DNA from 2 places in the Massilia putida genome. Region 2 is predicted to be linked to the other one. Evidence: predicted binding sites of a transcription regulator. Region 2 holds the regulator's gene; the other holds the start of a gene.
The links. Region 2 encodes LexA, which represses DNA repair genes until DNA is damaged. Its sites were predicted from a motif close to ACTGTATNNNNATACAGT; they were not measured.

Region 1 (4,415 bases), 1.0 Mb from region 2:
CGATCGGCGATAAATCGTCCGGAGGCCTGGCGCGGATGCGTTCCTGCAGCTGGGCCAGCGGCGACAGCCCGCGTGACAGGGCGAACCAGACGAGAGCCAGGATCACGGGCAGGATGATGAACTGGGGCAGGATCACGCCCTTGATGATCTCGTTGGCCAGCTGCGCGCGCTTTTCCAGCGTTTCCGCCACTTGCACGAGGGCCAGGCGCGGTTCCTGAGAAGCGTCCAGCAGCGGCTGCAGGTTGACCCAGGCATAGGCGATGCGGATCGGCGCGCCGTGCAGGGTCTCGGTGCGGAAGTGCACGCGGCCGCTGCGTTCGGCGTCGTCCGCGTTCGGCAGCGGCAGGTCGCGGTCGCCGTCGACGATCTCGCCGTGCGGGCCGCTGATCTGGAAATAGACGCTGTCGACGTCGTCGGCGCGCAGGATGTCGCGCGCGGTGCTGGGGAGGCGCGCGACCACTTTGCCGTCCACTTCCTTGACCTGCTGGGCGAGCACCGTGACGCTGTCTTCCAGCGCGTGGTCGAACGGCTGATTCGCGATCGATTTCGCGACCAGGTACGTGATCGCGATGCTCATCGGCCACAGCAGCAGCAGCGGCGCCAGCATCCAGTCGAGGATCTCGCCGAACAGCGAGTGCTGGATGCTTTCTTCCGGCTCGGGTTTGGGCGGAACGTAGAGCTCGTCGAGCGGTTCCGCGACGGCGAGCGGATCGGGCCCGGCGGCGCGCCGCTTGAATCGTTTCACTTGTGGCCGCTGGCCGCTTCGGCGCTCTTGTGGGCGCTGTCCGCGTGACGCTCGAGGCAATAGCCCAGTCCGCGCACGGTGGCGATGCGGATGCCGCCCGTCTCGATCTTCTTGCGCAGGCGGTGCACGTAGACCTCGATGGCGTTGTTCGACACCTCTTCGCCCCATTCGCACAGGTGGTCGACGAGCTGTTCCTTCGACACGAGGCGGCCAGTGCGCGCCAGCAGGATTTCCAGCAGGCCCAGTTCGCGCGCGGACAGGTCGAGCATCTGGTCGTTGATGTAGGCGCTGCGGCCGACCTGGTCGTACACGAGCGGCCCGTGGCGGATGACGGTCGAGCCGCCACCCTGGCCGCGCCGGGTGAGGGCGCGCACGCGCGCTTCCAGTTCCGACAGGGCGAACGGTTTCGGCATATAGTCGTCGGCGCCGGCGTCGAGGCCGCCCACGCGCTGTTCGATGGAGTCGGCCGCGGTGAGGATCAGCACGGGCAGCAGCGAGCCGCGCGCGCGCAGGCGGCGCAGCACGTCCAGGCCGGACAGCTTGGGCAGGCCGAGGTCGAGGATCAGCAGGTCGAATTCCTGGGTGGACAGCGCGGTGTCGGCGTCCTGGCCGTTCTTCACGCAATCGATCGCGTAGCCGGACTGGCGCAGCGAGCGCGTCAACCCGTCAGCGAGCACGCTGTCATCTTCGGCAAGTAAAATACGCATCTCGGCTCCCTCGTTTCTGGCTTGGACATTAGAGAACGTCGAAAAACCTGCTGCGCGTTGCACTGCGGACCGGGCCGCGCAGGCTGCGATGCGCCGTGACGGCGGACCGGCTGTACCGCTCGTACAGCTGCGCTTGTCGAACTGCGTTGCGGCCGCTCGCGACGGTTTTTCAAGGTTCCCTTCGTTGTTTCGTATATTGTGTTGGATATTGCGTAACAAGTCGAATCGGTCAACGGATTGTCACACGACTGTAAATAACGCTTGCCAAAACCACTGGGATTTTATACAGTACTTCCTATTGAAATCGCGCGAGCGGCCCACACCTTGGATCACTCTAGGACAGAAAGAAAGTTATGGACGACAAAAAATCCGCAGTAAATGCAGCCGAGAAGGGCAAGGCGCTGGCAGCAGCCCTCGCGCAGATCGAAAAGCAATTTGGTAAAGGCTCGGTGATGCGCATGGATACCAATGCGCCCGTCGAGGAAGTGCAAACCGTCTCGACCGGTTCGCTGGGCCTGGACATCGCCCTCGGCGTCGGCGGCCTGCCGCGCGGCCGTATCGTCGAGATCTATGGTCCGGAATCGTCGGGTAAGACGACGCTGACCCTGCAGACCATCGCCCAGATGCAGAAGCTGGGCGGCACCTGCGCGTTCATCGACGCCGAACACGCGCTGGACGTGACCTATGCGCAAAAGCTGGGCATCAAGCTGGACGAGCTGCTGATCTCGCAGCCGGACACGGGTGAGCAGGCACTGGAAATCACGGACGCGCTCGTGCGTTCGGGCAGCGTCGACATGGTGGTCATCGACTCGGTGGCGGCGCTGACGCCGCGCGCCGAGATCGAAGGCGACATGGGCGATTCCCTGCCGGGCCTGCAAGCCCGTCTGATGTCCCAGGCGCTGCGCAAGCTGACCGCATCGATCAACCGTACGAACACCCTGGTGATCTTCATTAACCAGATCCGTATGAAGATCGGCGTCATGTTCGGCAGCCCGGAAACGACGACCGGCGGTAACGCGCTGAAGTTCTACGCCTCCGTGCGTCTGGACATCCGCCGTACCGGCTCGATCAAGACTGGCGACGAGGTGATCGGTAACGAAACCAAGGTCAAGGTCGTCAAGAACAAGATCGCGCCCCCGTTCAAGGAAGCGCACTTCGACATCCTGTACGGCGAAGGCACGTCGCGCGAAGGCGAGATCATCGACCTGGGCGTGGACAACAAGATCGTCGAGAAGTCGGGTTCGTGGTACAGCTACGGCGGCGAACGCATCGGCCAGGGCAAGGACAATGCGCGTATCTTCTTGAAGGAGCGTCCGGCACTGGCACGCGAGATCGAGAACAAGGTCCGCGCCGCCCTGGGCGTGCGCGAACTGCCGCCGGGTCCGGTCGGTGGCGATGCGCCCCAGCTGGCCTCCGTCGGCGACGACGAGTAATCGTCCTCGATGGTGCGCCAGCAGCTGAGCCTCAAGGCTCGCGCGTTGAAATATTTATCGACGCGCGAGCACAGCCGGCTCGAACTGGCGCGCAAATTGTCTCGATATGCGGAGGAGGGCGACGACGTCGAAGCCCTCCTCGATTTCCTTGAAAAGAACAACTGGCTGTCGCAGGAGCGCTTTGCCGAATCGCTGGTGAACCGGCGTGCGGGCCGCTACGGCAACGCGCGGGTACTTGCCGAACTCCAGCAGCATGGCGTCAACGGCGAAGCGTTCGACGAGCTCAAGTCCGAACTGAAGGAATCCGAAACGGCACGGGCGCGTGAGGTCTGGCGCCGCAAGTTCAACCGGGTTCCGCAAGATGCCGAAGAGCGCAGCAAGCAGATGCGCTTTCTGCTGCAACGTGGCTTTTCCCAAAGCGCGGTGCGTGCCGCGCTGAAGGGCGGCGACGACGAAGACGATCTCTGATCCCGCTTCTCACTGTTGTGAATGACGGACTGCGGTCTTGTTTATGACAGTTCGATGACGCAGCCACGCGCACAAGCTTGCGCTTTCGTCATCACAACTTCGCAACATCTTCCCTTATCTTCCCTTCATAAACCCTTGGGCAACTGAGGATACGGTGCACAGGCCGGCACCCTGTGCTAAACTTTCATGGTTTAAGCAGCGCCGCAAGAGCGGTTGTTGCCGTAGAAGCTGCGGCAACGTGCATCAGGCACAACGGCTGCAAATTTTTTCGCCGCATTCCGGCATTGGTGTTTATGCCCCTGTCTCCACCCGCTCCGCGTAAGCCTCGGCACACGCGCGCCATCACTGTCGACGTGTTCGCGCGCGACGATGGCCTGTGGGATCTCGACGCCTGCATCCGCGACACCAAGACGCATGACATTGCCCTGCCTTCCGGTTCCCGCCCGGCCGGCCTGCCGGTGCACGAACTCAAGCTGCGCGTGACCATCGACCGCGACATGAATATCGTCGACGCCGAAGCCGCGTCCGACGCCGTACCCTATCCCGGTTTCTGCGACACCATTGCTCCTGCTTATAAAAAGCTGATCGGCTTGTCGCTGCTGAAACATTTCCGATTGCATCTGAAGGACCGCCTGTCCGGGGTACTCGGCTGCACCCACCTGACCGAACTCGCGCAAGTCCTGCCCACCGCGGCAATCCAGGCCTTCGCCGATGACGCGATGGCCAACCGTTCGGTCGATACCTCGACCGAGCGGCCTTACGAACTGGACCGCTGCCACGCACTGCGCCTCGATGGCCCCGCCGTCGAAACGTACTATCCGCGCTGGTCGCTAAAGGCGGTGCCGGGGTAGTGTTGTCCGGAGTAGACTCCGGATTTGTCGCTTTATTTATTCATTCGCATTTCTAAACTACATCAGTAACAGAAGAAGGGAAGCCAGCATGAAAATCCATGAGTATCAGGGCAAAGAGATCCTCCGAAAATTCGGAGTGACCGTTCCGCGCGGCATTCCGTGCTTGTCGGTTGACGAGGCTGTCAAGGCAGCTGAAGAGCTGGGCGGTCCG
Region 2 (4,415 bases):
AGGTGTTCATGGCCGGCATTATACCCGTATCCGATCAGACGCTGAAATCATTGGTGAGTTTCCAAAAACGAATTTTTTTTGCTGTTGCAAAAAAAATTCGTCCCCGCGAAAGCGGGGACCTGTGCTTGCGTATCGACTCGCAAATCTGGCCCCCCGCTTTCGCGGGGACGACGGTATTACCTTGAAACTTTAATTAAGCAGCTTCGCCCACGACAGCGATGGTGATTTCCACCACGACGTCGGTGTGCAGAGCGACCGACACCGGGTGCTCGCCGGTGGTCTTCAGCGGACCGGTCGGCATGCGCACTTGTGCCTTCTCGACGGCGAAACCTTGCTTGGTCAGGGCTTCGGCGATGTCGAAGTTGGTCACGGAACCGAACAGACGGCCGTCGACGCCGGCTTTCTGCGCGATGGTGACGGTCATGCCGTTCAGCTTGTCGCCCTGGGCTTGAGCGGCGGTCAGTTTCTCGGCAGCTGCTTTTTCCAGTTCGGCGCGCTTGACTTCGAACTCGGCCACGGCAGCTTGCGTTGCGCGGCGGGCCATTTTTTGCGGGATCAGGAAGTTACGAGCGTAACCATCCTTGACCTTGACGACGTCGCCCAGGTTGCCGACGTTGACGACTTTTTCCAGCAGGATAACTTGCATTTTATTCTCCAGTAATCTGACTATGCTTGCGGTCGCGACCGACGAATTAAGCGTTGTGCAGGTCGGTGTACGGCAGCAGAGCCAGGTAACGGGCGCGCTTGATCGCGGTATCCACTTGACGCTGGTAGTGCGCCTTGGTGCCGGTCAGGCGTGCCGGCATGATCTTGCCGTTTTCCTGGACGAAATCCTTCAGGGTGTCGACATCTTTGTAGTCAACCTGTTCCACGCCTGCAGCGGTGAAGCGGCAGAATTTCTTACGCTTGAACAGCGGGTTCTGCTGTTTACGCTTCTCTTTGAGCTTAGCTTTGTTTTTGTCGAACTTTTTACCGAATGCCATTTTGAGGCTCCTGTATCTATCTAAAAACGTGCCCGCATTTCGTTACGCGGCACTGAAATCAATGATGTGAAACACCAAGCCTTTGCTGTGACGGCTTTTCCTGGCCAGGAATCCCGTGAAGCGGTACATCGCGCCCAACTCGGCATTGGCAAATCGTCCCGAAATCTCGCCCGCGGCAACCGCGGGAATCTCGAATTCGACCTGCCTGTCCATCCTCGCCTCCGTCTGCGTCGATCCATGTTGCAGGATGCCGCCCACGATGGGGATGCCGGCCGGGGTGTAGCGCAAGGTGTCGCGTTCCAGAATGCTTGCGACCAGCGACAGCTCGTTCACTTACAGCTCGGTGCTCCCGCGAGATTTAGGCGGCTGCGGCCGGAGCGGCGGCCTGCTCGGCGCGGTGGCTCTTGGCTGCGTCTTCGCGCTGGACCGACTTCATCATCGGCGACGGTGCGGTTTCAGCCTTCTTCATCTTCACGGTCAGGTGACGCAGCACGGCATCATTGAATTTGAATGCGGTTTCCAGCTCGACCAGGGTCTCGTTGTCGCACTCGATGTTCATGCAGATGTAGTGTGCCTTCGGCAGCTTCTGGATCTGGTAAGCCATTTGACGACGGCCCCAATCTTCGACGCGGTGGATGTTGCCGCCGCGCGAGGTGACCGTGGTCTTGTAGCGTTCGATCATCGCCGGGACCTGTTCGCTCTGGTCCGGGTGGACGATAAACACGATTTCATAATGACGCATGAAACACTCCTTAAGGACGTTTAAACAAATGCCCACCTCGGCGTCAAGACGAGTGTGGGAAGGGAAAGCCCGACATTATAGCAGCAAAAACGTCAAGCGCGCCATCTTTGACGCACCGCGACGCTGTCGGACACGCGCAGCATGCCGCAACGCAACAGGCTGCGGACGCGCGCCGCGTGCCGCAACGCAACAGGCGGCAAACGCGTGCAGCGGCGCGCTGCACGAAAAAAACTACTAATTCCCCTTGCGCGCCGCGCAATACTGTACAAAAATACAGTCTGATCCCGTACCAACCAAGACGAACATGCTAAAGCTCACCGCACGGCAAGAACAGATCCTTAACCTGATCAAGGAAGCCATCGACAACACCGGCTTCCCGCCGACCCGCGCCGAAATCGCCCAGGAGCTTGGCTTCCGCTCGGCTAATGCCGCCGAGGAACACCTGCAGGCCCTGGCCCGCAAAGGCGCGATCGAAATCTCACCGGGCACCTCGCGCGGTATCCGCCTCGTCGGCCAGGCCACCGCCGAATCCAAGGCCGCGCCCGCCGTGCCGGCCTTCGTGCCCGCCATGCCGCCGAACCTGATGTCGCTGCCGCTCGTGGGCCGTGTCGCTGCCGGCTCGCCCATCCTGGCCCAGGAACACGTCGAAGCGACCTACTCCGTCGACCCCGCGATGTTCTCCAGCAAGCCAGACTTCCTGCTCAAGGTCAAGGGCTGGTCGATGCGCGATGCGGGCATCTGCGACGGCGATTTCCTGGCGGTCAAGAAAGTCGACAACGCCAAGAACGGCCAGATCGTCGTCGCCCGCATCGGCGACGAAGTGACGGTCAAGCGCTACCGCAAGACCGGCTCCACGATCGAGCTGCTGCCCGAAAATCCGGACTTTTCCGTGATCACCGTCGACCCGAGCTCGGACGAGTTCGCGCTGGAAGGCCTGGCGGTCGGTCTGCTGCGCTCCTGGCACTGACGTGCCGTGACCGGTTTCAGCGCGGGTAGACGAAACCCGTGCGGATATCGGTCGGCAGCAGGCGCTTGCCGTCTCGCACCATCAGGCGCTGGGGCGGCTCGTCGCCGGCCAGCGCGCGCCAGATGACCGGCAGCCCCTCGCCCTTGCGCAGCAACTCGTCGCTGCGTTCGAACACGTTGGGGCAGCCCGTCGCCGCAAGCAGCGCCTGCACGATGGTCACCTTCCACGCGTCCACGCCGGCAGCATTGAACTGGCACACCAGATAACCGCCGGTCCCGCCATAGCTGTGCACCAGCAGGCCCGGCAGGCCGTCTTTTTCGCCATCGATCACGGGCACCAGGGCCTGCGGGTCGGCGCCGCGCACCGCCATGGCACGCCGCGCGACCGCAGCCTGCACGCGGCGCTTCATCATGGCGTGGTCGACCGGCTCATCCTCGCGCAGCGTCCAGACGCGGGCCGCGATCTGCGACTTGGCGTTATAGGCCGCGCGCGCCAGAAACTGGCGCGACGACGACTGCACGACCGCCGTGACGCCGGCCTTGTTGCGTTCCTGGGGCCGTCCCTCGACCTTGTCGATGGCGGAGAGATAAATCCAGGGGTCGCCGGACAGCAGGCTTTTTTCCTTGCCCTGTTTGATGGTGATGATGAGCATAGATGGGCTTCGTTGACGGGAGCCGAATGATACAGCAAGGCGTCGTCGCTCCGCCTGTCGGTTCCGTCGCCGCTCCGGTATCCGGTATCATTTACGGATGAATGAGATTTCTTTCCTGCCGTTTGTCATTGGTGTCGCCGGCGGCAGCGGCAGCGGCAAGTCAACGGTGTCCCAGCAAGTGCTGGCGTCGTTCGGCGCCGACATGGTGTCGGTCGTGATGCAGGACGACTACTACTGCGACCAATCCGACCTCCCCCCGGAAGTCCGCCGCAAGCAGAATTACGACCATCCCCGGGCCTTCGACTGGCCACTGCTGGTACGGCACGTCCAGGCCTTGCGCAACGGCGAGGCGATCGAGATGCCGGAGTACGACTTCACGATCGACAACCGTTCCAGCAGAACCATTCCCGTCAAACCGGCTCCGGTGATCGTGATCGAAGGCTTGTTTGCCTTGTATGACGCCGACTTGCGCGACATGATGTCGCTGAAGATCTTTGTCGACACCGCCGCCGACATCCGCTTCATCCGCCGCATGCAAAGGGATATTGCCGAACGCGGCCGCTCGATGGAGAGCGTCGTCGGCCAATATCTGGAAACGGTACGCCCGATGCACAAGCAATTCATCGAGCCGACCAAGCGCCACGCCGACGTCATCCTGCCCCACGGCGCGAATGACCCGGCGGTCGATATCATTACCACCAAGGTGGCGAGCGTCATCGGCCGCTGGAAGCGGCCCTGATCTTCGCGCCGGCACGCACCGTCACTTGCCGCCGTCGTCCCGCGGCGGCGCGTTCTTGACCATCTCGTTGTGCTCCTTGACGTACGCCTCGGTGCCCGCGCGCCAGGCATCGAAGTCGGCGACGACCATGCGGCCGGCCACCTTCGTGTCTTCCGCCAGGCGGTCGCTCACCTCCTTCAGGTGCGCCGTTGCCTTGTCCGTCTCGTCCTTCGTGAGCAGCTTGGCGATATCGTCCGGGATGCGCTTCGTGAGCGGCAAGGACGCGTTCAGGTATTTCACCCAGCGGTTGTGGCACGCCTCCCAGTCCTTCATCTTGCCGCTGTAATAGTCGA

Region 1: the regulator LexA is predicted to act here: its motif matches at 1,725-1,742, upstream of recA (recombinase RecA).

What each region holds. Positions count from the first base shown of each region.
Region 1 covers NZ_CP019038.1:3,368,745-3,373,159, reverse strand. The annotation lists gene BVG12_RS17205 (sensor histidine kinase) at 1-745, opposite strand, end outside; gene BVG12_RS17200 (response regulator) at 742-1,452, opposite strand; gene recA (recombinase RecA) at 1,806-2,885, shown strand; gene recX (recombination regulator RecX) at 2,895-3,353, shown strand; gene BVG12_RS17185 (DUF2889 domain-containing protein) at 3,647-4,204, shown strand; gene sucC (ADP-forming succinate--CoA ligase subunit beta) at 4,293-4,415, shown strand, end outside.
Region 2 covers NZ_CP019038.1:2,323,096-2,327,510, forward strand. The annotation lists gene BVG12_RS12585 (replicative DNA helicase) at 1-10, opposite strand, end outside; gene rplI (50S ribosomal protein L9) at 194-646, opposite strand; gene rpsR (30S ribosomal protein S18) at 693-983, opposite strand; gene priB (primosomal replication protein N) at 1,026-1,316, opposite strand; gene rpsF (30S ribosomal protein S6) at 1,342-1,725, opposite strand; gene lexA (transcriptional repressor LexA) at 2,030-2,692, shown strand; gene BVG12_RS12615 (class I SAM-dependent rRNA methyltransferase) at 2,709-3,344, opposite strand; gene udk (uridine kinase) at 3,442-4,083, shown strand; gene BVG12_RS12625 (tetratricopeptide repeat protein) at 4,105-4,415, opposite strand, start outside.